Linked DNA regions of Thermoleptolyngbya sichuanensis A183. Each later gene encodes a partner of the first gene's protein in a complex. Links are inferred from orthologs where the notes say so. Each region holds a gene or a part of one and is shown in the gene's direction. Other genes may lie near its edges.

Region 1 (15,178 bases):
ATCGTTGCCGACAATGGCGGCATCGCCGAATACATGACCCCCAACACGGGCTTTACCCTTCCGCTGCATTCCCGCGAGCATCTGGTGTCTACGCTAGCAGAAAAAATTCAACGGCTAGTGGAAGACGAGGCGCTGCGATTGCGCCTGTCGCAAGGGGCGATCGCCCATGCCCGCCAGTTTGAGTGGGAACACAAGGCAGAACAGATTGTGGCGCTCTATCACGAAGTGCTGGCAGAACGTCGGGTGTTCTCGCCTGCGGAAGCGCTGATCTGAGCAGCATCAACGATCCTAGTGTCTGGGCTGATGTCGATTTTAGATTTTAGATTGGTGATTTTGGATTGCCCGTCACCCTTCCCTCTTCGTCCTTCGTTTTTCGTTATTCCCTCTTCGTTCTTCCCTCTTCCCTCTTCCCCCTTCCTAAACCGACGGACTCAACGCGGTCGGCGGATTCGTCTCTGAACTCGCGGCTCGTGCGGCCATTTCCTTTAGCCGCTTAATCCGTTCTTCAACAGGCGGGTGCGTCATGAACAGCGTCATCAGCCCTTCCCGCGATAGAGGATTCACGACGAATAGCGGCGCAAAGGCAGGATTGCCGTGGATGGGAACCTTCTGTCCTGTCGCTTCCAGGGCCTCCAGAGCGCGAACCAGCGCCAGGGGATCGCCCGTGATCTCGGCGGCTCCGGCATCGGCGGCAAACTCCCGCGTGCGAGAAATCGCCATCTGGATCAGCCCCGCTGCCAGCGGCCCCACCACCAGCAAAAACAAGATTGCCAGGGGATTGTTGCCGCGTCGCCCCGCCCGCGACACTGGAAAATAGAGTGCGCCCAGCGTCAGGATGCGCCCTAGGTAGGTGAGCGATCCGGCCAGGGTTCCCGCCACAGCTTGCGTCAGCGTATCGCGGTTGCGGACGTGGGTGAGTTCATGAGCGATAACGGCATCCAGCTCGTCTGGCGGCAGCAGCTTGATGAGGCCTTTGGTGAGGGCGATCGCCGCGTGATTGGGGTCGCGGCCGGTGGCGAAGGCATTGGGCGACTCTGACGGCACGATATACACCGCAGGCATAGGAAGCCCAGCGCGATCGCACAGTTTTTCAATGCGGTCGTACAGCGCTGGAGCCTCTTCTCGCGGCGTGGGCTTGGCCTGAAACGCCGCCAGTGCTGCCTGGTCGGAATAGTACCAGGAGCCGAAGCTGCTCAGCGCTGCAAATGCCAGCCCGTAATACAGACCCGTTTCATCGCGCACCAGCAAATAGCCCGCCAGCACAATCAAGCCGCTGAGCAAGGCCAGCAGCGCCAGCGTTTTGAACTGATTGATCCCAGCCATAGAACCCTTGTAAGTTCGTGTAAACCTATGTAAATCCGTGTAAATCCGTAGTGCAAACCCAGTCAATCGACAGATTGACTTCGAGTGTTTATAGCATCGCAGATGCCTACCCTGGCAGGGTCTATCTGAGGAAAGAAAATTAACAGTCGGCAGTCGCTGCCATCCCTTTCCAAAGAGGGACAGGACTTACACGCTGGCAATAAGCTTTCTGGATTTTGGACGATTTCTCACGGGCTGCATCCGCGAGAAATCGTCCCCCTGCGTAAGTCGCTAGAGGGATTCTAAAGAGGGAGGTGGGGAACTAGGCGCGGGCAGCCGCCTTGGCCGCCAGAGTTGCCAGACCCACACAGAGCAGCGCGTTTAACGCCAAGTATCCACGGGCGATCGCCCCTGCGCCCAATCCCATCACCTGCGGATCGACCACCGCGCTAATGCCCAAACAGGCCGCCACACCCAGCGTTGCGCCGATGGCCACCCACTTGCCCCAGGCATGGCCCAGCAGCAGCGCCACTAGCCCAAACGGAATCAGCACGCTGGCGAAGAGCGGGTTCAGTGCTGCGCTGCCGGATATTGCGCCGCCCAGTTCAGGAATCGAGCTACCCAAAAGTCGGAAGGGATATTGCGGCAGGTCGTAAATATAGAAACCCCGGAACGGGAAAAAGCCGCTGCTGCCTGCGACTAGGCCCAGCCCCAGCGACAGGCTCAGCACGGGCACATAGCGCCGCAGCAGCCACGCCAGCAGGTATGACCCCAGCACCATGCCCAGCTTGGGCAACAGCGCCACCGCGCCGCCATCAAACCAGAAGCGCAGGTTGAGATAGCCATTGTCGTGCAGCCAGCGCAGGAAGTCTTTCACGTCCAGATTTTCCTGCTGGGCTAACCGTACAGCAGCGTTGGCATCCAGCCGGCCTGCGCCGAAGTGGTTGAGCGGGTCTTCCGTAACCTGGCGAGCGGAGGATTTGAGGATTTGGGCGATCGCCTCCGGTTCCGTAATGCCTACGGATTTCACCAGCGCAGCAACGGCGGCAACGTGGGGCGCGGCCATGCTGGTGCCCTGGAAGGCACGAAACACGGGTTCGCCCGTCTCCGGATCGATAGTTTGCTGCAAAATGCCGCCTGCGTCGTTTTCGCCCTCAAACGCGCCGCCCGGTGCGGCAATGTCCACGCCCGCGCCGAAGTTGGAATAGGGCGCTTTGGCTCCCGTGGCATCCACGGCCGACACGGCAATCACGTTGCCATAGCGGGCGGGAAATCCGGCAGCGTTGGTGTTGGCGTTGCCTGCCGCTGCCACAATCACCACGCCTTTGCCGTGGGCATAGTCGATGGCATCCCGCATCACGCCCGCGTCGCCACCCCCACCCAGGCTGAGGTTAATTACGTCCGCCCCGTGGTCGGCAGCAAAGCGAATCGCCTCAGCAATGTCCGTCACCGTGCCGCCGCCCTCCGCGCCCAGCACCTTCAGCGGCATCAGGCTGGCTTCGTAGGCAATGCCCGCTACGCCGAGATTGTTGTTCGTGGATTGGGCGATTGTCCCGGCGACGTGGGTGCCGTGGCCGTTGTCGTCGATCGCCTCTTCCCGGTCGTTTACAAAGTCGTAGCCGGGGACAAACTTGGTCTGCTGCAAATCGGGCACAGGCGCAATGCCCGTGTCGATGACGGCAATGGTCGTGCCCGCGCCCTTGCTCTCGTTCCAGGCAGATTCCATCTGAAGGGTCTGGAGATTCCACTGTTTGGGATAGTCGGGGTCGTTGGGCACGTCCAGTGTGCGATAGATATAGTTGGGGTCGATGGATTCTGTATAGCGGCGCAGGTCAGAGCGGCGGAGCGATCGCAGGGTTCGCTGATCTCCTGGCAAAATGTAAACCTGCTCAGCCTGAGAAAAGGCGCTGTTGAGTTGGGGTGTGATGCTGAACTGTTGGGCGATCGCCCCTAGCTGCTGCTCCACTTCTGCCGCCGTCAGGTCATCCCGAAAGTCCAGCACAATCGACTCATACTCGCCCCGACTGCCCAGCCCTGGCACATGACCCAGCGCCAAGATCAGCCCCGCCAAAAACAGCCCAATCCACCACAGCCGTCCCATCGCTCCGACTCCCAGGAAGTGTTTCTTCCCAACGATAGCTCAGGCGCTAGCGGAGTTGGAGGGCAGAGTTAAGAAACGCAACTGAGAAGCTTTCGCTTTAATTCGCTCTAAATTACTTCAAGTCTGGGGTTCAGGATTAGCAGCCATTGCAAGCCGGAGGTGCCATCATCAAAGCGCAAGACTCAGCGAAAATGAGAAGTAAGTCCAAAACCCAGACGATTTCTCCACGCTCCCCACTGTCACCAGATCTCGCCCTATGACATCTTCTCCTTTGTTGCCGGATCGTATTGCTCCAGCCCTTGCAGCAAACCTGACGTACATCAAGCTCGATCGCGCCAAGCTTGCAGATTTTTGCCAGAAGCACCGCATTCGTAAACTCTCGCTATTTGGCTCCATCCTGCGCGACGACTTTGATCCAGATCGCAGCGATGTCGATTTCCTAGTGGAATTTTTGCCAGAAGCTCGCATTGGATATTTTGAAATCGTTCGTATCGAAAATGAGCTATCTACCATGATTGGTAGAAAAGCGGATCTCAGAACACCTCAGGAACTCAGCCGTTATTTTCGGCAAGAAGTAATTGATGAAGCTGTTACTCAATATGCGCGAACATGACCAAAATTGACGATACAACTCGCCTGCAACATATGCTGGACTATTCCAGAAAAGCCTGCGAATTTACACAGGGTAAAACTCAAGCTGATTTGGAGTCAAACGAAGTGCTAACACTGGCAATCGTTCGGCTGATTGAAATTGTTGGCGAAGCCGCAGCAAACGTATCTCCAGAGCGTCGGGAAGAGTTTCAAGATATTCCCTGGAGTGAAATTATAGGCATGAGAAATCGCGTCGTTCATGCCTACTTCGATGTCAACTTTAATATTGTTTGGAATACAGTGACCTACAATTTGCCATCGCTTATTGCTCAGCTCGAAGCCTCTCTCGAATAAGCAGGGTATTGAGCCATATAGCGGCTAGTTCTCTACGTGCAATTCTGCGTGAACTTGGCAGCTAGATAGGCCAGGGTTGCTTCAAAGCTGCCCCTATTCCCAGTCTCTAAACAATTCGCTTTTCCAGATATTGCCCAATCATCTGCTGTTCGCCTTCGCGGGTAATGATGGTCTGGCGGGTGCGGTAGAGTTGCCCGATGAGCTTGATTTCCTCCTCGAAGGAGGAGCCTTTGTATTCGGTGCGGAGGCAGAGGGTTTGGGGGTTGGTGAAGTAGTAGAGCGCGGTGACAGGCTTGGTGGTGGCAAAGCCGCGATCGCGGTACAGTAGACTTCCCATTGCGCCGAAGAGGGTAGAGCCTCTGGACTGGGTGCGTCCTGATAGCGCCTCGGCACTATTCCAGACGACCTCCGTGCCGCAGGTGAGGCAGGTGTCATCTTCCAGTTTGTGCAGGCGGGCGAGGTGGCGCAGTTCGTCGCAGCCCTGGGACAAAAAGCGGACTTGAATCTGGCTGACCATTTCCTTGGTTTCGCCGTCGGGCAGGGTGTAGTAGCGCCGCTCAGAGCGCCATTCGCCAGCAGACTGCTGAAAGAATTCGGCAATTTGGGAATCGCCTGCGGTTGTGGTCAAAGAAGGCTGAAACGTCACCGAACTGTCCTCACACTCGCAACTAAGGTTAACAAAGTAAATGGGGAAACCTGCACTTTTGTCAATTCATGCTTGCGTTTCTGTAATTCTTTTTAATATAACCCAGAGGGTGGGATTTTAGGGCCCCCTGGATGGGTAATTATTCTCAGCGATCGCCCAGATATATTGTTCCCATCTAACCCCGAAAAGGGTCAAATCCGGCATGATGTAAGAGGGCTGCTTGTTCTCAGCAATTTAACAACGGGTATGTCATCGTTCAACATTCAGGCACCGTTTGAGCCAAAGGGCGACCAACCAAGGGCGATCGCTCAACTCACCGACTACGTGCAGCAGGGACACCGCTACCAAACCCTGCTGGGTGCAACGGGCACGGGCAAAACCCACAGCATCGCTCGTGTGATTCAGAACGTGGGCAAGCCGACGCTGGTGCTGGCCCACAACAAAACGCTGGCGGCGCAGTTGTGCAATGAGCTGCGGGAGTTTTTCCCTGACAACGCAGTGGAATATTTCATTAGCTATTACGATTATTACCAGCCGGAAGCCTATATTCCGGTGACGGATACTTACATTGCCAAAACCGCGTCGATTAACGAAGAAATCGACATGCTGCGCCATTCTGCAACGCGATCGCTGTTTGAGCGCAAAGACGTGATCGTAGTGGCCTCCATTAGCTGCATTTACGGACTGGGAATTCCGGCAGAGTATTTGAACGCATCGGTTCGCTTTGCCGTGGGCATGGAGACGGATCAGCGGCAGATCTTGCGCGATCTCTCCACCGTGCAATATGAGCGCAATGACCTGGACGTGGGGCGGGGCCGATTCCGGGTCAAAGGCGATGTCCTGGAGATTGGCCCGGCCTATGAAGATCGAATCATTCGGATTGAGTTTTTTGGGGACGAAATCGATGCCATTCGCTATATCGATCCGATTACGGGTGCGACGCTGCAAAGCATGGAATCGGTGAACATTTACCCTGCCAAACACTTTGTCACGCCGGAGGATCGGCTGGAGGCGGCCTGCATTGCCATTCAGGATGAACTCAAGGAGCGGCTGGCGGAATTGGAAAGCGAAAATAAGTTATTGGAAGCCCAGCGGCTAGAGCAGCGCACCCGCTACGACTTGGAAATGCTGCGGGAAGTGGGCTATTGCAACGGCGTGGAAAACTATGCGCGACACTTGGCAGGTCGCCCGGCCGGGTCGCCGCCGGAGTGTTTGCTGGACTATTTCCCCAAGGACTGGCTGCTGGTGATTGACGAATCGCACGTTACGCTGCCGCAGTTGAAGGGCATGTATAACGGCGATCGCGCTCGCAAAACCGTCCTGATCGAACATGGGTTTCGTCTGCCCAGCGCTGCCGACAACCGCCCCCTTAAGGACGAAGAATTCTGGCAAAAAGTGAATCAGTGCATTTTCGTATCAGCCACACCGGGCGACTGGGAGTTGCAGGTGTCGGATGGCGTATTTGAAACAACGGGCGAAGGCAAAGACGCATCGAGTGTTTACCTTCGCGGAACCGGGCGGGTGGTGGAGCAGGTAATTCGCCCGACGGGGGTGCTTGATCCAGAAATTTTTGTGCGGCCGACGGATGGGCAGATCGATGACCTGCTGGGCGAGGTGCGCGATCGCGTGGAAAAAGGCGAGTGCACGCTGGTCACCACGCTGACCAAACGCATGGCCGAAGACCTGACTGAATATTTGCAAGAGCGTGGTATTCGGGTGCGCTATTTGCATTCCGAGATCAATTCCATCGAGCGGATCGAGATCCTGCAAGATTTGCGTCAGGGGGCGTTCGATGTGCTAGTTGGCGTGAACCTGCTGCGGGAGGGATTAGACTTGCCAGAAGTGTCGCTGGTGGCGATTTTGGACGCAGATAAGGAAGGGTTTTTGCGGGCAGAGCGATCGCTCATTCAGACCATTGGCCGGGCAGCGCGGCACGTCCGGGGACAGGCCATTCTCTACGCCGACAACCTCACCGACAGCATGGCCCGAGCCATCGAGGAAACCGAGCGCCGCCGCCAGATCCAGATGGAATACAACGAGAAACACGGCATTACGCCGCAGCCGATCGTTCGTCGCCAAAACAATGCGATTCTGCAATTTCTGGAAGTGTCGCGCCGAGTCAGCGCCCACGAACTGGAGGAAATGATCGACCAATCGGAGGATCTGCCCCTGGAAAATATTCCCGACCTGATCGTGAAGCTGGAAGCCGAAATGAAGGAAGCCGCGAAGAAGCTAGAGTTTGAAGAGGCTGCTAAAATGCGCGACAAGATTAAGCAATTGCGCGATCGCCTCACGGGTCGTCGCTAGTCCTCAAGTGTAATCAGTTTAAGGTTCAATTTTAATGTCCAGATAAACAATGTCTAGATAAACAATGTCCAAATAAACAATATCCAAATAAACAATATCCAAATAAACGACCAAACCTGGTTCAAAGCGGGGGTATCCCACTTTTGTAACCCTCACCCTACAGCCCTCTCTCAAAGCGGGAGAGGGACTTCCAATCCGGCTCTCCTTCTCCTGCTCTGGGAGAAGGGGCTGGGGGATGAGGGCAAACTTGCAGCCCTGGGATGCGCCCGTTCAAAGCCGACTCACAAAAGCCTTATCACAATTGCTTGAGAGTCGTCTCTTCACTTTGTCAGTTGAAAGTGAGATCTAGATTCCAAAGTGGTTCGTAGACCCATTCGCAACCCGATTCGCCACTCTATTCACACCCACCTCACACCCACGTCACGCCCATGATCGGACAGTCGAGGTCGTCACAATCCGGAGGTTCTCGATGCAGCGATTTCCCCAAATATTCCATCGTGGTGCCTGTGTACAACGAAGAGGCGAATATTCCAGAGCTATATCGCCGCGTCAGCCGGGTTATGGAGTCGCTGGATGGAGACGCAGAGCTAATTTTGATTGATGACGGCAGCGGCGATCGCACGCTATCCATGCTGCGCGACCTGCACCAGCAAGACCCCCGCGTGCGCTACCTCAGCTTTGCGCGAAACTTTGGGCATCAGACAGCAGTGACGGCGGGGCTGCACTTTGCACGGGGCAAAGCAGTGGTGACGATGGATGCCGACTTGCAAGATCCGCCGGAGCTAATTTTGCAACTGGTGGAACGGTGGCAGGAAGGCTATCAGGTGGTCTACGCCCAGCGGACTCGCCGCAAACAGGAAGGTCTGCTTAAGCGCGGGCTGGCCTACGGCTTTTATCGCATTTTGCGGAAGCTGGCGGATGTGGACATTCCCACGGACACGGGCGACTTTTGCCTGATGGATCGCGCAGTGGTGAATTTGCTGAATCGGATGCCAGAGCGCAACCGCTACATTCGCGGACTCCGCGCCTGGGTGGGCTTTCGGCAGACAGCGGTGCTGTTTGACCGCGACCCCCGGTTTGCGGGCGAGGTGAAGTATACCTTTCGCAAGTCGCTGGCGCTGGCGATCAACGGGCTGGTGTCGTTTTCGATTATTCCCCTGCGGCTTTCGACCTATATGGGCATGGCGGCGGCGGCGATCGCCCTGCTGATGATGGGGCTGGTGGTCTACTGGCGCTTGTTTGAACCCAACTCACGGCTAACGGGCTTTGCTACGATTGCGATCGCTGTCTTTTTTCTGGGCGCAGTGCAGTTGATTTGCATTGGCATTCTCGGCGAATATATCGGGCGCATCTACGAAGACGTGCGCGGCCGCCCGCTCTACACCCTGGCCGAGGCAGGTGGCTTCGAGGATTTGCCCCATCCCCAATCCTTCTCGCACGGGGTTTCGGAGCCGTAATCCTCTAATCTGCAACGATTGCGCGAGGCAGCCATTGCGTTAATTGTTGAATTGTTGGTTGAATTGTTGCACTGGCTATTTCGCTAATTGTGCTAACTGCGTCAACTTTTGCGCTAGCTATTGCGCCACATCTACGGGCTGATTTTCTGAGGCAGCCGAGCTAGCCAGCAGCGCCTCCAGCAGGTTGCCCCGATTGGTGCGAACCGTGTCCACCGTTGCCTTGATGAAGCCTGCAATCGGCACTGCCACCAGCAGCCCCAGCACACCGCCCACCTTCAGCCCGATATCCAGCGAAATCAGCATCCACACAGGGTTTAGCCCCGTCAACTCGCCCACAATGCGCGGGCCGATCAGGTTTTCGCAAATCTGGATAATCACCGCGCCGACGATCAGCACTTTTACACCCAGCCAAAAGTTTTGCAGCGCCAGCAGGGAACTGACGATCACCAGCGTCGTGCTGCCGCCAAAGGGAATCAGGCTGGCCGCACCGATGCCCAGGCCAAATAGCTCTGCCAGGGGAATTCGCAAAATCAGCATTGCCGCCGTTTGCGACAGACCCATGATGGTGGCTAGCGTCGCCTGTCCCACAATGAAGCGCTCAAAGTTTTGCGGTAGCGACTGCCGAATGCGATCGCCCCAGGGCGACGGCAGCCAGCCCAAAATTCCCGCCCAAAGCTGTTCGCCCCGCAGCACCAGGAAAATCGTGAACACCACCGTCAGGAAGATATTCACAATGCTGCCAATGGCGCTAAAGACCAGACTGATGACCTGCGTGGTGAGCGATCGCAGCACGCCCGTCAGCCGCTCGATCTGCTGATTCAGCGTCGTACTTAGGTCTACCGGAATCTGTTGCTCAATGGCCCAGGCTTCCAGCGATTTCAACTGCTGCTGGCCAGACTTCAGCCATTCTGGCAGGCGGGTGAGCAACTCGTTCGACTGGCGCAAAATCAGCGGCACGATAAACACCAGCAGCACGCTCAGCACAATCAGGAACAGCAGAAACACGACTCCGACGGCAATGCTGCGCCGCACACCGCGCTGCTGCAAAAAGCGGATGGGATAGTCCAGCAAGAAAGAAACGAGCGTTGCGGCAATCAGGGTGCTGATTAGCGGCTGGAGCCACTGGGCAAACAGCAGCAGCAGCCAAGCGTTGAGAAACACGACGGGGAAAATCAGCCCAATCGTAAAAATGCGGGGTAATCGACTCAACGACTCAAGCATGAGGGACGCAGTGGCAAAAACCAGAAGTTAGGGCGCTTCTGATGATCCTATCGCGATGTCGCTCTGTTCGTCCGACTCGACGACGCTTGTGTCGATGTCCACGCTGCCCGGTGTGGGAATGGCGCGATAGAGAAACCGAATCGTGTCGCGCTCATCAAAGCGATCCAGTTCGTGGCGGACATCTTCTTCGCTGGGCGCAGTGACTTGCATCAAAAAAGGCAGCAGCTTGAACGTGGGCGTATAGGTGAAAAAGTAGCCGCCATGCACGTCGATGCGCCCTGTTAGATAGAAGAACGTGTTAATCGCATCGATGGGAATCGCGGTGAATGGGTTGAGCTCCAGGGCAACCGCGTTCACGCCCTTCATCTTGGAGCAGTCCAGGTAGCTGAAATTTTCAAACAGGTCATAGGCAGACGTGGGACGCACCGCCTGACGAGTCAAAATTGCGCCGCGAATCAGCAAAATCTTAAGCTGCTCTCGGCGGCGCTTGCGGCGGGGCGTTTTTTGGATTTCTTTCTCTGGGTTGGGCGGCAAAAACACGTTTCCCAGGCGCAGACCTGACATTTCCACGCTGGGTTCGCTAAACCAGTTGCCCAGGGTGGAGAGATAGCGCAACACAATGTCGCGATCGCTCGACATTAGGTAAATCTGCTCGCAGCGGCGAATGGCAGAGCGGACGTAGTTGTTTCGCCCTTCCCGCAGCAGCTCCAGGGGAATATCGGGCGAGGCCAGAATCAGCTTGCCCAGCTTGAGGCAGTCGCCCAGTCCATCGTCATTGGATTCCTGGTCATCTTTGCCAAAGCGATCCGACAACACCCGCAGCACGTTCACCAGCACCAGCCCGCCCATGCTGTGGCCAATCAGGTTCACCAGCTTGCGGCTGCGCTTGAGGGCCAGTTGAACCCGCTCGTCGCGCTCCGGCAGCCCCATGTCTTGAAGCATGAGCCGCTTCAGCGATTTATCCAGCCGCCAGAAAAATTCCGCGAGATCCGGTGCGCCATAGTGAATCGCCCGGTAGCGATCGCGCTGATAGACCACCGACCGCAACAGCATCAGCAGCGACAGCCACAGGAAAAAGACCCCAGCGGCGATCGCCAGATGCCACTGCGGCCCCACATCCCGTACAAGGTCAATCTTCTCTGCCAGTTCCGTGAGGCCAATCAGCACCACGCTGGGAATAAAGCTGAGCAGCAGCAGGCTCCCCAGAAATTTCATTAAAATTTCCAGATTGCTCATAGAGTCCCGGATCAGCCCCCGGTTAAACACGGGCTGTTCGCTGGGCCAGTGATAGCCGATGTAGAGATGCTCTTCGCCCAGCGTGTCGGTGGGTTCCCCGCCGGGTTTGGGTTTGGCAAAGAGGTAGTTGGCTTCGTCTGAAAGAAACTTGTAGAAGCCACCCGCCGGGTTGGCGTAGCCGTGCGTCCGCAGGGTCAGGGCGCGGATGTTTCGCTGGTGAATGATTTCCGCCAGCTCATCGACATTAAACAGCGGGCGAAACAGCTTGGGGTTGGGGAGCGATCGCTCGACCGCCAGCGACACCGATGCCGTGCTGACCACCAGAAACGTATTCTGGGTACACCACTCGCCGCATTCGCCCTGCTTGCCCTCCTGCCCCAGATAGCGATACACCTCAAAGTTTCGCCCAATGGCTTTGGTAAACTCGCGGCGCTTCCAGTGGTTCAGCGTTTTGATGACGTACTCTTCGTCTACAAGCCGACAAAAGCCGGGATAGCGCTCCTGACACTGGGCCCAGTCAAAGGCTTGGGCATGGGTTTTGAGTTCGTTATGGAGCGCATCGGCGATCGCCCTGGGGTCGGCCTTTCCCTGATACACTGCGGGATCTGCGTCATACATCGGCTCGTAGGCAAGCTGCACGATTCGCGCCTTGGCCCACCAGTCCGAAAAAGGAGCCGCATTTGCCACAATGCCCCCCAGCCAGCGCTGGTCATTGGCACAGGCCTCACGCCCCGCTGACGACTCTGCCCAGCGATAGGGCAGCGCCTCCTCTAGCTGTGTTGCACCCATGAAGGTTCTCCTTCTGCGACCGTTGGTGATCCAGACCGTGGTTGATCCGGAGAGTGATCCAGAACTCGCGGCGGCTTAAAATTCCGCGCCGGGATATTCCCGAAATTTTAGAACCCTGCGTCTGGTCTGGTGCAGGAAGTTAACAAAGCCTTAGATGAGCCCCCGTAGAGGAATCACCAGAGATACACGCCAGAATCACGCCAGATTCGCGCCAGATTCATGCCAGATTTACGCTAAGCCTTGGCGCTGGGCAGCTTGACCTGAGTAGCAAGTCCCAGCTTTTGCAGCAGGGCGATCGTCGCCCAGGTGAGGTCAAGCTCCCACCAGGCCAGTCCGTGGCGGGCGGAATACTGGAAGGCGTGGTGGTTATTGTGCCAGCCTTCGCCGTAGGTCAGCAGGGCCACCCACCAGCAGTTGGTCGAGCGATCGCCCGAATCATAGCTGCGATAGCCAAAGCGGTGGGTGGCGCTGTTCACCAGCCAGGTGCAGTGATATACCACCACCAGCCGCACAAACACGCCCCAAATTACAAACGGCCAGCCCCCCAGCAGGTATAGCAACCCGCCAAACGCCACCTGAATCCAGAAGAAATGCCGCTGAAAAAATTGATAAACCGGATCGCCAGAAATATCGCGGGTGTAGCGGTCGGTTTCGGCCATGGCGGGCACATCGTAAAACATCCAGCCCATGTGGCTCCACCAAAAGCCGCGGCCAGAGTCGTGGTGGTCGCGCTCCTGATCGGAATGGACGTGGTGGTGACGGTGCAGCCCGACCCACTCCAGCGGGCCGCCCTGCATACTCAGCGTGCCAAAAAACACCAGCAGATATTCCAGCCACTTGGGCACCTGAAAGCTGCGGTGGCTAACGAGCCGATGCCAGCCCAGGGTGATGCCCAACCCGCCTGTCACCCAATGCAGAAAGACGAGAAGGGCGATCGCCCCCCAGTTAAACATTCCTGGCAACAGCGCCAGCAGCGCCCCCAAATGCACGCCCACCATAAATAGCAGGACGACGTATCGGGGCTTTTGTCGAGTTAACGGAGCAATAGTCATAAAATCCAACGAAAACTGTATAAAGGGTCAGGGGGTAAAGGGGCAGAGGTTTGGGCTGAGGAGCAGGTCACATGCGCTTGGCTGAGCCGCTAGATAGGCAATTAGCTGGGCAATTAGCTGGGCAATTAGCTGGGCAACTAGATGGGCAACTAGCTGGCAGCCCAAAATCGCCAATCTAAAATCCAAAATTGGCACAGGCGCATCCACTCCGCCCCAAGCTCATCATTTCGGGGAATGGTCGCTGGGTCAAGGAAAGCCCACCACACGCAGGAATGCTGGCGTGAAGATTGGCGCGGACTTCGGATACAAACTGGGGCGCGGACTGGGGCGCGAACTGGGGCGCGAATTAGGGCGCGGACTGGGGCGCGAATTGGAGCGCAGATAGGTACTCCAAATTGGGCGCATCCCAATTCTGCAAGTTTGCCTTCATCCCCCAGCCCTTTCTGCCTTTTTGGGAGAAAAGCAATCGGACTGGAAGTCCCTCTCCCGCTTTGAGAGAAAGATTTAGGGTGAGGGGTACAAAAGTGGGATGCACCCTCCAAATTACCTCGTGCAACGGATGCAGCAGACTGCAACCGCACAGGCAGATCGAAACGAGAAGAATCCAAGAAAGACCTGATTTTAGAGATAAACCGACTCAGCGAGAGAAGGGCAAAGGACGCGATCGCCGCACTCGCGAACCGTCAATCGTGTGGATTTCCTGGTCTTCCAAAATCGTGCGAACCCGATTGGATTGGGCCAGTGCGGGAATGCCTGCCGCGTCAATTTCGACTGGAACTGCGCCAACCGCGTCGGGAGAGGACGCAAGCAAATTGGCGTGAAAGGCTTCCAAAATGGGGCGAATTTCCTCCAGAGAGCGCTGGGCGGCGGTGCGTATGCGGGCGATCGCCGCTTGTCTTTCCTCTGGCGTTTGGCGGCGGGCTGGGGCAGGCGGCATCGGGCTACCTGGCCCTCCTCCACCCTCAGAGCGATCGGTTTCCAGCATCACCACCGCCCGAATTTTCTGCTGAGGCTTCAGATGCTCCAGCCGTGCGCCAAATTCCGGGCTGATTTTGGACAGATGCTTGGGTGAAGCAACGCGAATTTCAGGCTTAACAGGTTTAGTGTCTTTAGTCTCAATTCTAGGCTCGATTTCAGGCGCGTTTTTTCTAGCCAAACTATCTTGAACGCGATCTTGAAAACGCTCTTGAGCGCGATCGCCCTGACGATCTGTGCCATGACTGGCGCTTTCCCGACCCTCTCGATAAGCGGCATGGCAATCCCTTGCAGTCTCTGCCTGTTGCATAGGCGAAGACTCCAGAGAACTTAGAGAACCTATATCGCGACTCAACCAGCCGTCCGTATCTCGCAGCGCGTCTGCCATAGCTTAGCCAACCTCAAGCTCACCTTGGAAACGGAGACAATGATCTGCAACCCAAGTGTGTTCCTTCAGCCTATCCGAAAACTCAAAGCAATGACAGAAACTTCAGAAAACTCTGCCAAGCGCAGTATGACGCAAGACAGAAGGTTCCGCAAGGCAGCGCATCCAGCAAATTAACCTTCCCACTGCGTAAGTCTATGAAACTCCTGTGAAAGTCCTATCAAGACAGGACTTACGCACTTGCGATAAGCTCTTTGGGTTTTGGATAATTTCTCCCAGGCGCAGCCCGCGAGAAATTATCCAACTGCGTAAGTCTATGAAAGTCCTATGAAGAATTGAAGAACTGAAGTTTTGGCTAGAAATTTGCTAAGAATTCAGCGCTTCGAGCGCTTCTAGCGGCTGAATCAGCCCATAGCCCCAGCGATTGTCGGGACGATATTTGTCGCCATCGGGATGTTTGGCGGTCTGGCAGAGGGCTTCTAGGATTGCGGTCGTGGGTACGTCGGGCTTGGCGGCCATCAGCAGGGCGATCGCCCCAGAAACGTGTGGCGTAGCCATCGAAGTACCATCCATCACGGCGTACTCGTGCCCTTCCGATTCGCCCTCCGGCGGAATGCAAGAATACACATTGCAGCCAGGGGCAACGATATCGGGCTTCGTCACCAGTTGATGGTTGGGGTCGGGATAGACCAGACTGGCTCCGCTGCTGAAAAAGGCGACATCGGCTCGGTTGCGAGACATGCGACCCACCGCGCCGACCGC
Region 2 (15,278 bases), 2.6 Mb from region 1 along the record:
ACAAGCGTTTGCAGGCATTTTGGCAGCGATTGGCACCCCTGCTCCTGCGCCTAAACCTCGTGGTAAATCGCCAGGACGAGGCAAGGGGCACAAGCCAACTCCTCGTCCCTGCTATCCGATGGTCAAAAAACGAGCCTCGAAACGCAAGACATCCGAACAATCCCTGAACAGTCCGGTTGCAACAGCAGCTTAACTGCGAGCAGGATTGTATCCAATTCCTTAAGTTCAACTGTTATGAACGGTTGAGCAGATTCTTTATGGCATCCTGTTGAGCATTATTGTGATGCCAGTTAGTCCAAACTAAAGTTCAAAGCATCCAGCCCTGAATCATTTTTTGAAACGCTAGGACTTATGCAGTGGGACGAGTTCTCACGGGCTGCACCTGCGAGAGATCTTCCAAAATCCAGAAAACTGATCGCAAATGCGTCAATCCTGAACGTGCTGGATATGCGTTCGATAGCAAATGGCAGCGCCAAGTCGAGTCTTGTCGCGCTGCTTTGTTGCAGACCAGGAGCTTCAGTTTGACAGGACGCAGAGATTCAGCAGTGAAGCCTGGACTATATCAAACGGTGCGGCTGGGTCTTGCTTCATCCGGGCTGTCCAACGCTACCGTCTGGTGCTGCATCAGATCGGCCAAGACAGTAAAATACGCCCCGTTTCCGGCATTCCAGAAAAGGCTTGCTCTTGCCTGATAAACAGTATTCTGGGCCTGCCTCAAAGATTTCCTGAGATTTTCTACGCCTGAATTTGACCGTCTTCGAGATGGGCGATCGCATCTCCAAATTCCCTCACGCGGGGGTCGTGCGTGGCGATCAGCACGGTGCTGCCCTGCTCTCGCGCCAGCCGACAGAGCAACTCCATGACCTTGCGCCCGTTGGCCGAATCCAGCGCCGAAGTCGGCTCGTCGGCAATAATCAGGTCGGGGCGGCCCACCAGCGCCCGCGCCACGGCGACCCGCTGCTGCTGTCCGCCCGAAAGCTGCCGGGGCAAAACGTTTGCGCGGCTTTCTAGCCCTACGGCATCGAGGAGCGATCGCGCTTCGGTGCGGGCACTGGGGCCAAAAACTCCTTTGATATTCAGCGCCAGTTCCACATTTTCCAGCGCCGTCAGGCTGCGGAGCAGATTGTAATCCTGAAACACGATGCCGAGATGCCGATTGCGGAAGTGGGCCTGGGCGGCGCGGGACAACTGGGTCAGATTGGTGCCTAGCAGTTCGACCTGTCCTGCGGTGGGCGAGAGCAACCCTGCTACGACTTGCAGCAGCGTGGTTTTGCCTGCGCCTGCTGGGCCCATAATCAACTGCACTGAGCCACGGGGAATTTCTAGATTAATGTGCCGAAGCGCCTGAAACGGCTCTCCTTCGCTGCGAAAGACCAGATCGATGTCGCGCAGGGCGATCGCCACTGGAGAAGTCGCCACTGGAGAGGTCGCCACTGGAGAGGTCGCCACTGGAGAGGTTGCCACCTGAGGCGCGGCCAGCAGAGGGGCGATCGCAGTGCTATCTGCCCTGAAAAAAGGAGCTGACTCGGCAGCGGATTTGGCAAGTCGAAGCAGCATAACCCAGCTTTCCTTGTTGCGAATGAATCTGTGGTGAATAAACTGCCTGAATGCTCCCCACGCCCATATTCTCGCGAATTTACAAATTTCCAGCGCTAGCTCGTAATGAATCGTTGGGAGTTTGCAAACAGATTGTATGACCTGTTTTGTATTCTGCAACTCGTGTTTGCAATTTGCGTTTGCAATTTGCGTTTGCGATTTGCGTTTGCAAGGAGTGGCTGCAATCATCGCCCCTATGTAGCCGCCCTAAAAAGTACCCGATGGGGGAAGTGTGCCTGTTGGGGGGAATCGATAGGCTGAGAAGGCACGGGCTGTAGTGCTTTTGTGGTGAATTGTATTACATCTGGGTGCATTGAGAGCCGATCTTTTTAGCGCATTTTTTCTGGCGCATTTTTTCTGGCGCATTTTTTCTGGCGCTTTTTTTTGGTGCATTTATTTTTGAGAGGAATCTGACCCATGAAACGTGACTCTGGTGTGCGGCTCGGTGTGCAGCTTGGTGTGCGGTTTGGTGTCTGGCTCACCTACGCTGCTGCGGTTTTCATCAGTTTGCAAGGAGCGGCGATCGCCCGTCCGGTTCAGCTTGCCGCTCGACAGGATTCAGCGCAAACGGTGCAGCGGTCTGACCTGATTCGTCCTATTACGCCCATCGACCGGATTGACTTGCCAAGAGATACCTCGCGGCGCTAGGAGATGGCAGGGGGTTGAGGATCGCTCACTTCAGCCCTCCAAATACGCCAGCAACCTTTAATACCCGGCCTGTATCAGATCCGACCTGTATCAGAATAGAAGCAGGCTATAGGGGCGATCGCCCGAATTGCCTTGTCAGTGCCTTGCCATTGCCTTGCGAGTGCATGATTCAGTGCATTCTCCGGATGCTTTCGCTCTGGCCGTCTGTCTTCTACCTGCTGTTTTTCTCATGCCTTCTCTCAAACCGCCCCGCTATCAGCCTGCCAACTCGCTCGAATCGCCGCGTTTTTCGGGGGTTCGCACCTTTGCCCGACTGCCCTACGTGCAAGATCCGGCGGATGTAGATGTGGCCATTGTCGGGCTGCCGTTTGATACGGGAGCGACGTTCAAGGTGGGGGCGCGGTTTGGACCAGAGGCGGTGCGCGGTGCGTCGGCGCTGCTGCGGCCCTACAACCCTGAGCTAGACGTGATGGTATTTGAAACACTGTCCTGTGTGGACTACGGTGATGCGCCCGTGGTGCCGGGGTTTATTGAGGACAGCTTGGGGGCGATCGCCCGCACGATCCAACCTCTGGCCGAAGCGGGCGTGGTGACGCTCAGCATTGGCGGCGACCATAGCGTGGCGCTGGGGGAACTGCGGGCGCTGGCTGCGGCTCATGGGCCGCTGGCGCTGGTGCATTTCGACGCACACGGCGACTATTGGGACAGCTACTTTGGACATAAGTACACCCACGGCACGCCGTTTCGCCGCGCTGTGGAGGAAGGGCTAATCCTTCCCGAAGCCTCGGTGCAACTGGGAATGCGCGGCCCGCTCTACGATTCCGACGATCTGGATACGCCGCGCCACGCCGGGTTCACCGTGCTGACCACCACGCAACTGATGCACCACACGCCGGAGGAAATCGGGGCGCTGGTGCGGGAAAAAGTGGGCGATCGCAAGGCGTTTCTCTCCTTCGATGTGGACTTCTTTGACCCTGCCTTTGCCCCCGGCACGGGCACCCCCGAAGTCGGCGGGCCCACGAGCTTTCAGGGACTCGGCTATCTGCGAGCCTGCACGGGACTCACCTGGGTCGGCGGCGACGTGGTAGAAGTGCTGCCTGCGATGGATCATTCCCAGGTGACAGCCCACCTCGGCGCACAAATCGGCTACGAGTTCCTGTCGCTGGTGGCTCTGTCAAAGCGTTAGTTTGTCGGATTGGGTTCCGGTGTTCCGTCTTCTAATACGCCTTTAGGACTGCTGCCCCCTGCATGGCGCAACTCTCGCAGTCTGCTCCGCTTGTGTTGCCTGATTGACGCTAGTTTCTACAACCCGTAGGCTACAAAAGGGTAGCGGTGTCGCTGTTGCCGTTTGCAGTCTTTGAATTTAGCGGATTTAGCGCAGAGTTTAACGCGAGAGGAATTCATGGCAGACGCAAGAAATGTACTGGGCAGCAAGCTGGAGGTTTGCTCGATTTCGCCGATGACGGGTTTCTATCGGGATGGTTGTTGCAGCACGGGGGCGGGCGATTTTGGGGCCCATGTCGTGTGCGCTGAGGTGACTCAGGAATTCCTCGACTACACCAAAGCCCAAGGCAATGACCTGTGTACGCCCATGCCTGCCTACGGGTTTCCTGGCCTCAAACCGGGCGATCGCTGGTGTCTCTGTGCTTCCCGCTGGAAAGAAGCGCTGGATGCTGGCGTTGCGCCGCCGGTCGTGCTAGCTGCGACTCATGCTTCGGCGCTGGAGTATGTGTCGATGGCCGAGTTGGAGAAACATGCGCTGGACTTGGCGGGGTGATGGGGCGTTTGGCTGGTATTGATTTTGGATTTTGGATTTGCAATTTTGGATTTGCGATTCTGAATTTTGGGCGATCAGGGAAGTCTTATTGGGGCTTGCGGCAGCTTCACTTGTCGCGCCATTGGGGGAGTTGGCGCTAGGGGCGATCGCCCGCACCCAAACCTGAAGCTTCTGCCCCTGAAGTTTCTACAATGAAGTTTCGCGGAAGTTTCACGAATCGGGTCAGAATGGTTAATCATTAAATACCTCAGAAAATGCGTCAGATCGACGGGTGAAAGACATTGGGGTCTTGGATTTAACCCCTGCTCCATCCCGACATTCCCTCACCTCCAGCATTCCGCGCTCCCTGTTCCCCCTCCCTCACCCCATGCCCAAAACCGCCGACTTCCTCGCCCACCTCAATCCGTCCCAGCGCCGTGCCGTCGAGCATTACTGTGGACCGCTGCTGGTGGTGGCGGGCGCTGGCTCTGGCAAAACGCGGGCGCTGACCTACCGCATCGCCAACTTGGTGCTGACCCATCGGGTAGACCCCGAAAATATTCTGGCGGTGACGTTTACCAACAAAGCCGCCCGCGAAATGAAGGAGCGGATTGAAAAGCTGTTTGCCGAGCGCGAGGCCCAGAGCAAGCACGGTAAACCCCTGGAGGCACTGCCCGAACATGAGCAAACGCGGCTGAAGTCTTTTGTTTATAAAACGATTACCAAAGACCTGTGGATCGGTACGTTTCACGCGCTCTGTTCCCGCATTTTGCGATTTGACATTGAAAAGTTTCGGCATCCTGGTGGCTATTCCTGGAACCGCAATTTTTCCATCTTTGACGAATCCGACGCGCAGGCATTGGTGAAGGATATTGTCATCAATCAGCTCAATCTAGATGACAAGAAATTTGATCCGCGCTCGGTCCGTTACGCCATTAGCAATGCCAAAAACCAGGGCTGGTCGCCCGCTGATTTGGAACGGGAACAGCCCAACTTTCGCGGCCGGACGATCGCCAATGTGTATGCTGAATATCAAAAAGCACTCGCCGCAAATAACGCGCTTGACTTCGACGATTTGATCCTGATCCCCGTCCAGCTATTCCGCCAAAATGAACAGGTTTTGGCATACTGGCACAAACGCTTCAGACACATCCTGGTGGATGAGTATCAGGATACAAACCGCACGCAGTATGACCTGATTCGACTATTGGTGACGAACGGCGAAGAGACGGAAAATTTCAAAGACTGGGAATACCGCTCTGTATTTGTTGTGGGCGATGCGGACCAGTCGATTTATTCCTTTAGAGCAGCGGATTTTCGGATTTTGCTGGAGTTTCAGGACGATTTTGGCGATGGGCTGCCGGATGACGACACGCGGACGATGGTAAAGCTGGAGGAAAACTATCGCTCGACGGCGAACATTCTGGAAGCGGCTAATGAGCTAATTGAAAACAACACCGAGCGGATCGACAAGGTGCTGCGGGCGACGCGGGGCGCGGGCGAGTCAATCTTTCTGTTTCGGGCGGAAGACGAAACCGATGAGGCGCGATTCGTGATCGACCAGATCCGCCAACTGGAGCAAAATAACCCGGAGTTGCACTGGGGCAGTTTTGCAATTCTCTATCGCACGAACGCGCAGTCGCGGGCGTTTGAGGAATTTTTAGGGCGCTACGGCATTCCCTACAACATCGTCGGCGGGCTGCGGTTCTATGACCGCAAGGAAATTAAGGATGTGCTGGGGTATTTGAGGGCGATCGCCAATCCGCAAGACACCGTGAGCCTCAAGCGCGTTATCAACACGCCCCGGCGCGGCATCGGCAAGACCACGATCGATCGGCTGGAGTCTGCTGCCCGCGACCTCGATCGCACGCTCTGGGAGGTATTGACCGATGAAACCCTAGTCAGCACGCTGGCGGGGCGCTCTGCCAAGGCGGTCAGCGGCTTTACCAACACTATCCAGACCTGGCAAGCGAAGCTGGAAGACACGCCGCCCGCGGAAATCGTGCAGGGGGTGCTAGAGGATTCGGGCTATGTAGCAGACCTGAAGGCGCAAGGCACGAACGAAGCGGACGATCGCCTGCAAAACGTGCAGGAACTCTATAACGCGGTGCTGCAATTTGAGGAAGAGAACGAAGGCGCGACGCTACTGATGTTTCTGGCCAATGCGTCCCTCGCCTCTGACCTGGACAATACGAAGGAAGACCAGCGCCAGGTGTCGCTGATGACGCTGCATTCGTCCAAAGGACTGGAGTTTCCCGTGGTGTTCCTCGTTGGCGTAGAGCAGGGCCTGTTTCCCAACTTCCGCTCGATGGAAGACCCCGCCTCGCTGGAGGAAGAGCGCCGCCTCTGCTACGTCGGCATTACCCGCGCCAAGGAGCGTTTGTTCATCAGCTATGCCCGTGAGCGGCGACTATATGGCACGCGGGAACCCGCCGCACCATCGCTGTTTTTGGCAGAACTGCCCAAAGAACTGCTGCTAACCAGCGCGGTGGGCGCATTGCCCAAGAAACTGGCAACCCCCATCCGCGAGGTGAAGGCGAAGCGGGCCCAGGAAAGCTTGCTCAACACCCACGCGGATGATTGGAAAGTGGGCGATCGCGTCGTTCACAAAGCCTACGGCGCGGGCCAGGTGACTCACATCTTCGGCGCAGGCAACAAAATCTGCCTTGCTATCAAGTTTCCGGGGCAGGGGCAGAAGATCATTGACCCGAAGATCACAACCTTGCAGCGAGTGATTTAATCCCTTTATCTGATTACCGAATCCCTCGACCTGCTAGACCCTAAACCTGCACCATATCGGCATAGCCCGTCAGCAGTTCCTCGCGGCTGAGGCTGTCGGTGGGGTCTTGGGGAGTCCACAGCAGTTCGTAGATGGCGAGGTATTCGGGCGGAATGGCCCCCAGGCGGCGCAGGGCAAGCTTCAGTTCCTCGACCGTGTGGATGGGGCCAAATAGGGGGCGGTCGTCTTCTGTGCCGACAATCAGCGTCACCACGATGTAGGCGGCGGGGTCATCGTTGGGGTTGAGGTCAAGCGGCTGTCGGCGAATTTTGCCGCCCACGTTCACCAGGGTTTCGGAGGTGAATTTGCCTCGCTCTTCGATAGACCATTGTTCAAACAGGCGGGCAGCTTCCTCGCGGCTGGAAACGGTCTTGGATAGGGCGCGGGCGTGGGTCCAGTTTTCGGGCGATCGCAGCAGCACCAGCACCGTTTCTCGCAGCGCCTCCGACAGCCCTGCCTTCGTGTCGGTATTGATGCCTGCCACTAACTGGTTCAGCCGTTCCTGGATATATCGCGCCTGGGACAACAGCGCCACTTGGAGCAGCGTCACCGTCACAATGTCGTTCTCCAGTTCGCCGCGCCCCGGACGAGCCGCCGGAATGCGCGATCGCCCCGTGCGCTGCATGGCCGACATCACGGTGGAAAAAATCATCAGCCCCGCAGGCAGCAGGAAAAACAGCAGAAACAGCCCACCCCCGCCCCCGCCGCCAACGGGCGTGACATAGCCGCCGCCGGGGGCAACGATCACGGGTGGCCGATTGGACGGAATATAAATGGGGCCGGGCGGCGGATAGTAGCGCCCCGGTACGGGGAAATAGTCAGGCGAGGTGTAGCCACCGCCATAGCCCCCGGAATAGCCACCGCCAGAGTAGCCGCCGCCCGAATACCCCCCGCCGGAATAGCCGCCCCCAGCCGATCCGCCGCCCGACGGACGGTTGAATGTGCCGCCGCGATAGCGACCACCCGAAGCCGCCTCAGCGCGTCGAGCAAAGCCCTGCCGCAGGGGATTGCCCGTTAGAAACTCTCGCCCGCTTAGCCCGCCTGTCCCGTCTACGCTTAGGCCATTGACCAGCGCCAGTGCCAGCAGCGTCGTTGCGCCAAATTGAACCGTCTGGCGAATCTTGCGAAACCGGGTCATGTGTTTAGCCATGATGTTTGTCTTTGGCGAATTCTTGGCCGCGTCTAGGGCGTGTTCGTGTTTTAAAGCCTTTTGATCCCCCCTTAGCCCCCTTAAAAAAGGGGGGAACCGAGCCGAAACACTCCGGAGGTCCCCCTTAATAAGGGGGATTTAGGGGGATCGACTCAAGGCAATCAACGACCTAGAAAGTTTTAAGACACTGCCTAGCCGAGGGGAGTCAGCGAAGCGCGGAGCCTGGGATGTCTCGCATAATCCTACGAGCCAGAGAGAACGTCAAGTAATCTCAAACTAATGTCAATTCTGAATTTTAGATTGGCGATTTTAGATTACCAGCCAAAGCGTCTGGAAGCCGCTTGGGTCGGTCTTTTTATTAGGGCTTACAACGGTTACAAGCAATTTTTAGATTACCAGCCAAAGCGTCTGGAAGGCTTGCAGCGATTTTATCCGTAGCGCTTTTGGGAAGAATGGAGGTAGGCGACGATGGGCGTTGGGCAACATTCTCTACCCATGCTGCCTGCTTCCGTAGAATCGGCAGAATCGGCCGCCAATTCGTCATAGGTCTCGTAATCTGATAAGTATGAACTGATAAAAGAACGGATAAAAGAACGGATTTTACGCGGTTATCTTGCGGCTGAGTGCCCTACCCAAACGCCTATGTCTCAGAAAAATGAAACGCTTCCTCTGATTTTGTCGCTGCTGGTGACGCTGTTGCTGCTAGCAGGCGGCATTTGGTGGTTTGGCAGAAATCTGGGTTTTGGTGGCGTGGGCATCGGGCAGGGCGGTTCTCCCTCCACAAGCAGTCCAGGGCAGGGCGGCGGGGCAGGGCGTATTAGCGATCGCCTCAGCACCGGGGCGCAACTGCTGTTTCCCGAAGGAGCCTCCTCTCAGAAGCAGGCGGCCGTGCAAGCCCTGGCCAATCGAGACTATCAGGGGGCGATCGCCAACTTGGAGGCCTCCCTCCAGGCAAACCGCAACGACCCGGAGGCGCTGATCTATCTAAACAATGCCCGCATTGGGGATCAAAATTCCTACACTATTGCTGTGGCCGTCCCAACTGCCACCTCCGCAAATTCGGCTTTGGAAATCTTGCGGGGCGTGGCCCAGGCTCAGGATGAGGTGAATCGTGCAGGCGGCATCGACGGCGTGCCCGTCAAGGTGATGATTGTCAACGACGACAATAGCCCCGATGTGACTCCGCAGGTGGCGGATGCGCTGGTCAAAGATCGCTCGGTGCTGGGCGTGATTGGGCACTTTGGCAGCGATGCCACGCTGGCGGCTGCCCCGGTTTATGAAGCCGGTCGACTGGTCATGATCTCGCCCACCAGCACGTCGGTTCAGCTTTCGGGCGCAGGGCAGTACATCTTTCGCACCGTGCCGAGCGATCGCTTTACTGCTGCGGCCCTGTCTCGGCATATGCTAGAGCGGCTGCGGGTTCAGCGGGCTGCGGTTTTCTACAATTCCCAAAGCGCCTACAGCACCTCCCTCAAAAATGAATTTACGACGGCTGTCTTTAGCGATGGGGGGCAGGTTGTGGGCGAATTTGACCTGTCGGCTGCGGGGTTCGATTCGGTGGCTTCGTTTGACCAAGCTGCCCAGCAGGGTGCAGAGGTGCTGGTGCTGGCGGCCAACACAGCCACGCTCGACCCGGCGCTGCAAGTTGTGGCGATTAATCGACGGCGGCTGCCGATTTTGGGGGGCGATAGCCTTTACAATCCCCGCGTGTTGCAGGTCGGCGGCGAGTCGGCGGTGGGCATGGTGGTCGCCGTGCCGTGGATCTTGCTGGCAGACCCCAATGCGCCCTTTGTGCGCTCCTCGCGGCAATATTGGGGGGGTGACGTGAACTGGCGCACCGCTATGGCCTACGATGCGGCGATCGCCCTTATAAGGGCCATTTCTATTGGCAAAACCAATCGCGCTGCCATTGCGGAATCTCTGCGCTCCAACGCTGATACCATTGAAGGGGCGACGGGTGTGGTGCGGTTCCTACCATCGGGCGATCGCAACCAGGCCATGCAGCTCGTGGAAATCGTCCCCAGTCAGTCCCAGTTTGGGTATAGCTTTTATCCCGTGTCTCAGCCGTGAAGGGGAATGGACGCGCCATTTGCGCCACTCACATTTGCGCCACTCATTATTGCGCTACTGCTCCACATTGCGCTACTGCTCCACGACCGTCGTATCCGGAGCCTTGCTGGGAGAAATCAGGTCAATGCGGATCAGCGCTTCCATCACGTCGCGGGCGATGGGCGCGGCAACGGTGGAGCCGTAGGCATTGTCGCCCTGGGGTTCATCGATGACCACCAGCACCGCATAGCGGGGAGCCTCAACCGGAAACAGGCTGACGAAGCTGGTGATTCGGGCAACGTTGTCGTAGCCGCCCGTGGCGCTGGCTTTTTGAGCCGTCCCCGTTTTGCCAGCAATGCGATAGCCAGGAATTTGGGCGGGCGTGCCTGTGCCTTCTTCGACGGCCTTTTCCATCATGCCCAGCACGGCCTGCGCCGTTTCACGCGAGAAAACCTGCTTGGGCGGCGCGTATTGGGGCTGCCAGTGGAGCTTGCCGCTGCTGTCAAAGAGGCCTTCGACGACGTGGGGCGTGACCAGGAAACCGCCGTTGGCGATCGCCCCTTGCAGCCGCAGCAGTTGCACCGGGGTCAGGCTAAAGCCTTGCCCAAAAGCAGTCACTGCCACCTCCACCGGATCGCCTAGGAACTGATCCCGTTTTTTCACCTGGCCGGCTGTTTCAAACGGCAGATCGATCCCCGTGGGCTTGGCCAGTTCGATCTTTGCCAGCCAGTCGTAATAAATCTCTGGCTTCAGCGTTTGCATGATTCGCACCATGCCGACGTTGCTAGAGTGGGCGACGATTTCCCCGACGGTTTGGGAACCCCGCGCCGCGCCGTCGCTGTTCTGAATCGGCCAAGGGCCGATGTAGATTCGCCCTTCGTCATAGAAGCTGTCGTTGGGGCGGACGGTGCCGGCTTCTAGGGCGATCGCCACGTTGATTGGCTTGAAGGTTGAACCCGGCTCGTAGGGATCGGTCAGCAGCCAGTTGCGGAGCTGATCCATCGGGTAGGTGTAGTACTGGTTGGGGTCAAAGGATGGCTCTATTGCCATCACTCGCAGCGCCCCCGTCTGTACCTCCATCACTAGCACCGCGCCCCGCTTTGCGCTAAACTCAGCCATTTTTTGTTTAAGCGCTTTGCGAGCAGCTTGCTGGAGCCGTCGATCAACCGTGATTTTTAGCCGCAGGTCGTCCTGTTTCAGCATATAGTTGGGAATTTCGCCAGGCTTAACGAGATCCTGTCCGCGGCGCAAAAAGCGAGCCACTTGGTTCGACCGCTCCAGGGCCGCCCGCTGGGTATACTCCACACCCGCCTGCGCTTCTCGATCTAGATTGACATAGCCCACTACCTCCGCCAGTAGGTCTTGCTGCGGGTAGAAGCGCTGCTGTCGGGGAAGCAGTTCTAGCCCGTCCAGCCGCAGGGCCCGAATCCGGTCGGCGGCATCTTCCGAGAGTCCGAAGGTAACCTCGATGCCGCTGTCCTGCTCGTCGAACAGATTAGCCAAATCTACCGAGGACTGGTTGAGGATGGGGGCGATCGCCTCGGCCACCTCATCCTTGGACTTTTTGAACAGCTTGGGATGGGCGTAGAGCATGTAAACCAGCCGATCCACCGCCAGCGACGTACCCTGATGATCGACAATTGGGCGGCGCGGCAAAATCGGCTGCAACCTCACCGTCTGCTGAGCTTGGGCGCGGCTGGACAAGACATCTGCCTGAAGCACCTGCAAGCGAAACAGATTGGCCGTCAGCCCGATTGCGCCAAGGGTCAACACGCCCCACACCAATAGCATCCGCGCCGCTGAGGGATGGCTGGCGGGATCGACCCGATGCAGACGCACAGACTTCGACGCTGGGCGAACCGCCGATCGAGGGGCTGTCTGCCGTTTCCCCCGCTGGGGGCGCGATCCCGACGGGTTCACACGGGGTTGGGGGAATCGAGCAGAACGGCCCGGACTTGCTGGACCAGGTGTTCTCTGACGGGGCGATCGCCCCTGGGACGCACCCCCCAGAGATGCACCCCCCAGAGATGCGCCTGCCAGAGATGGGCCCGCCAGCGATGCACGCCGCAACGGCCGCTGAGGCGATACGACTGAACGGGCCGTCCGCTGGGCAGCAGACCGAGTTGCCCCTTGTCCGGGAGATTTGCGAAGCGATCCCTGTGGGAATCGCCCCTCGCCCAGATCATGGAGAACCTGCCAGGCTGCGTTCAGCGATCGCCCCCACTGTCGCAGCAGGCGGCGGACAGAGACGGCAGGAGAACGACGGGGCGGATTGGTAGCTGGTCGTCCCGTCGTCTTTGCAGGTTTACTTGCAGGACTAGAAGAACGCTTACCAGCCGCACGCTGGGATCGTCGAAGACCAGAGGGTGGGGGAACCGATTGGGTCATGACAATGCCAAAAAATACTGAGCCAAAAAATACTGACAAAACACTGAAAATGAAAATGCCCTGTTGGGACGGGAAGCCAGATTGCATCAGCCTGAGTCTGTCCAGCGATCCCGCGCCAACCCAAGTCGCCTTGGCTCATATCGGCTAATAGGCCATTGGCACTTCTGCGGGCAGGGGTGCAGCAGGCTCCGAGGCTGGACTTTGGACTGGGCTTTGGGCAGGAGCGGGCGACGGTGCAGGCAGGAAAATCGCGCTTTCGGGCGTGGGCAAGATCAGCCCAGAGTCGGGGCGCTCAGCCTGGTTTGCGAGATGCTGCCGCAGGGTTTCGCTGGCTGCCGTTAGCTGGCGTTCTTGTCGTTCTAGCGCTTGCATCCGGTCAAATTCGCCGCGCCAGAGATGCTGGATATAGACCGTCCAGCCGTACATTGCGAAACTCAGCGTCACCAGCCCTGTGGTAATCACTGTCGAGGCCCGCTGCGTCCGCAACAGCTGATTGAGCCAGCGCGGTTTTCGAGCCACCGGAATGGACTGAACCACTGGGCGATCGCCCTGCCGCTGCGCCGATCGAGCCAGCCGCCGCGCAGTTCGTTGAAGCCTCGGCGGCGGATTGAGGGAAGCAGGCTGGAGTGTTGCCCCAGATCGGGGTGACGCAATCAACTCCACTGGCGGCGATTTTCGGACAGGACGCGGAGGCAGCGGAGCCAGTTCTCCCTGCTGGGGAAATGGGGCAAGCTTGCCACCGCTATGGGCCGATGCTGCGTCAAACCGCCTGGAAATTGGACGACGGGCCGTTTGAGTAGGCACAGGAGGGCGACGGCTTCTGGCAGGAGGACGGGGTGCAGCGGTCATAACTCAAGTACAGGCGATCCAAGCGCGGCGTTGTTCCAATCATAGTGGAAGAATTCGGGAGCGGAACAAGCCCCACTCAAGAAAATCTCCCTGCATCTCTCTAAAAATTCCATTCCGAAAATCGCGATTCTGACTCTGTGACTCCAAGCTTTGCCTTTGAGCCTGACTGCCTGACACATCTCTGGAAACCCCTGATTTCTCGTAGGGGACGCTGGCCCAAAAGCTCCTCTGACCAAGCCCTCCGGCTCCAACTCAGGAGCTATGGGCTTCGATCCCAAGACAACGAATTTTCTGGGCTTTCGGGACTTGTGTCAGGCAACCAGCCTTTGAGCTGTTACTTTGAGCATTACTTTGAGTTGTTACAAAGTTCGACGCGACATTCATCAATCTTGCTAAGAGTTGCTATACCTAAGATATGGTGTGTGGAATTTGCTCAGTAGCACACTCGCAGACGGTCTTCATTTTCTCCGTTACCTCTGAATCTATTGCCTTCGATTTGATCTGTTGCCTTTGATCCTCAGGTCTTAGAAGCTTTAGGTTCAGAGGCTATTCGTCCTTACCGCCTGTCACCCTGCTGCTTCCTTTCAGTTGCTTAAAGTCTGACAAAGGTTTTTGCCGAAAATCTAACAGACTAATAGAGAGGATTCACGCGCTTGAAATTAGTGCTTAAGGTTTGAAAGATTGCTCACGGATTGCTCACAGGCTGTGCCTGCCAGAAATCATTCAATCGTGTTAGGTCTAACAAACCCTAAAGCCTGAGTACACCTGAGCTTTTGCTCCAAGTGGGTTGAACCTGTATGGGTTTGAACCCGGCATTCTTGTACTTTTTATTAACCCAATTTGTTTAATCCAACTGGACAAATCGTTGATGCTGGGACTGGATTTGGATCAGGTTCAAGCAGCGATTTGATTGCAGCCCCATGCTGACACTTGTGCTAACAAGTGCTTGCGGCGCTGGGTTAAAACAGGCAATCATCCGGACTTCTCTATTGAATTGTGATTCAGCAGTTTGCTCCTTTTTTAAGGAATTGCCTTTTTGAATTGCCTTTTTGAAAACACCGTTTTTGAGTTGCTTGCCCACCATGAACCAACCGCCTGTCCAGCTTGACCCGATCGACAGCCCCTTTCCCGTCCCCTGGAACTGGGTGCTGACGACCCAAACCGAAGCGCCAGCCGCCAGTCTACACACCTATCGCACGTCGGCGCTGCTGTCGCCAGATGGTCAGTACATCGCCTATAGCCGATTGCAAATGCAGGTCGGCACGGATATCAGCCGCAGCCGGGTCAGCAGCGCCCTGTTTGTGGAAAATTTGCAGACCCGCGAGCTGCGAACCGTATCGCCGACTTCGCCCCTGTCGAATAATCCTTTTGCTGAGCAGGGTGAGTCGGATCTGGCGGGCAGTATTGCGATCGCCATTCCAATTGCCTGGTCAGAAACGGGCGATCGCCTCCTGTGTCGAGAGTTTGAATCGCGCTTTGCTGCCAGCCATGCATCGGACTATGCCGTGGTGTGGGAGCAGTTTTCGGGCAATGTCTACACGCTTGCGCCCAGCTTTGTGAACTATACCAATGCAGTGTTGCTGGGCTGGAGTCAGCAATATCCTGATCGAGCGCTGTTTCGCTGCTGCAATTTGGGCGATCCCGAAGTTCACTACTGCACGGTCGATCTGCGGGGACGAACGCACGTCGCCACGGAAGATCAGCCTCTGACCTTTGGGCTGATCAAGACGCATCTCTGGGCGGGGCCGCAGGTTAGCTCACGGGCCAGCTAGGGTTCAACCGCGTTGAACTGCAACTGCGCTTGATTTAAGAAGCCTCGCGATCGCCCCGTGGGACGGTATCCATCACCGGGACACTGAGCGTGGGCGGAGACAGCGCAGGCAAGATGGGCGAGGCGGCAGTGATCCACTGGTAGGCGTGGTTGAGGTGATAGAGCGTGCCGCAGAGCAACAGGCGATCGCCCGCCTGAATTTCAATGGAGCCGTCGGGAAAGCGGATGAACTGTCCCTCTCGGCGCACCGCCTGCACTTGCACAGCGTAGGTCTGCGTCAAATCCAGGTCGC

Evidence for each region.
Region 2: the proteins of uvrB (region 1) and pcrA are in contact, whole or in part, in a crystal structure (PDB 7EGT), measured with the Thermus thermophilus proteins. The link is inferred for Thermoleptolyngbya sichuanensis A183 from one-to-one orthologs. Residues at the interface, in WP_096411307.1 of Thermus thermophilus: Glu23, Leu25, Arg26, Asp27, Gly28, Glu29, Arg30, Phe31, Arg55, Glu326, Asp327, Phe328, Glu379, Ser382, Gln383, His398, Gly400, Arg401; in WP_096412145.1 of Thermus thermophilus: His654, Arg656, Phe657, Gln666, Asp668, Glu669, Lys680, Arg681, Leu682, Ser683, Lys685, Tyr686, Ala687.

The regions. Positions count from the first base shown.
Region 1 is NZ_CP053661.1:4,251,718-4,266,895, forward strand. Bases 4,845-7,770 are described here. They hold uvrB (excinuclease ABC subunit UvrB), read left to right. Parts: upstream 4,845-5,240; coding sequence 5,241-7,301; downstream 7,302-7,770. Other genes in these bases: HPC62_RS17740 (phycobiliprotein lyase), read right to left, coding at 4,845-4,994; HPC62_RS17750 (glycosyltransferase family 2 protein), read left to right, coding at 7,730-7,770. Also shown: HPC62_RS17715 (glycosyltransferase family 4 protein), read left to right, coding at 1-273; HPC62_RS17720 (M48 family metalloprotease), read right to left, coding at 418-1,323; HPC62_RS17725 (S8 family peptidase), read right to left, coding at 1,625-3,403; HPC62_RS17730 (nucleotidyltransferase family protein), read left to right, coding at 3,660-4,016; HPC62_RS17735 (HepT-like ribonuclease domain-containing protein), read left to right, coding at 4,013-4,348; more of HPC62_RS17740, read right to left, coding at 4,455-4,844; more of HPC62_RS17750, read left to right, coding at 7,771-8,758; HPC62_RS17755 (AI-2E family transporter), read right to left, coding at 8,876-9,967; HPC62_RS17760 (alpha/beta hydrolase), read right to left, coding at 10,007-12,004; HPC62_RS17765 (acyl-CoA desaturase), read right to left, coding at 12,238-13,056; HPC62_RS17770 (hypothetical protein), read right to left, coding at 13,694-14,341; HPC62_RS17775 (S8 family serine peptidase), read right to left, coding at 14,783-15,178. UniProt on the Escherichia coli protein: The UvrABC repair system catalyzes the recognition and processing of DNA lesions. A damage recognition complex composed of 2 UvrA and 2 UvrB subunits scans DNA for abnormalities.
Region 2 is NZ_CP053661.1:1,643,679-1,658,956, forward strand. What follows is about bases 4,039-7,064. They hold pcrA (DNA helicase PcrA), read left to right. Parts: upstream 4,039-4,388; coding sequence 4,389-6,740; downstream 6,741-7,064. Other genes in these bases: HPC62_RS06965 (DUF1517 domain-containing protein), read right to left, coding at 6,781-7,064. Also shown: HPC62_RS06935 (NF041680 family putative transposase), read left to right, coding at 1-193; HPC62_RS06940 (ABC transporter ATP-binding protein), read right to left, coding at 736-1,557; HPC62_RS06945 (hypothetical protein), read left to right, coding at 2,014-2,244; speB (agmatinase), read left to right, coding at 2,474-3,430; HPC62_RS06955 (DUF2237 family protein), read left to right, coding at 3,647-4,021; more of HPC62_RS06965, read right to left, coding at 7,065-7,929; HPC62_RS06970 (hypothetical protein), read left to right, coding at 8,209-8,367; HPC62_RS06975 (ABC transporter substrate-binding protein), read left to right, coding at 8,572-9,999; HPC62_RS06980 (peptidoglycan D,D-transpeptidase FtsI family protein), read right to left, coding at 10,072-12,366; HPC62_RS06985 (hypothetical protein), read right to left, coding at 12,511-13,215; HPC62_RS06990 (hypothetical protein), read right to left, coding at 14,060-14,299; HPC62_RS06995 (hypothetical protein), read left to right, coding at 14,298-14,987; HPC62_RS07000 (cation:proton antiporter), read right to left, coding at 15,022-15,278. UniProt on the Escherichia coli protein: A helicase with DNA-dependent ATPase activity. Unwinds DNA duplexes with 3'-5' polarity. Translocates on single-stranded DNA with 3'-5' polarity. Initiates unwinding more efficiently from a nicked substrate than double-stranded DNA.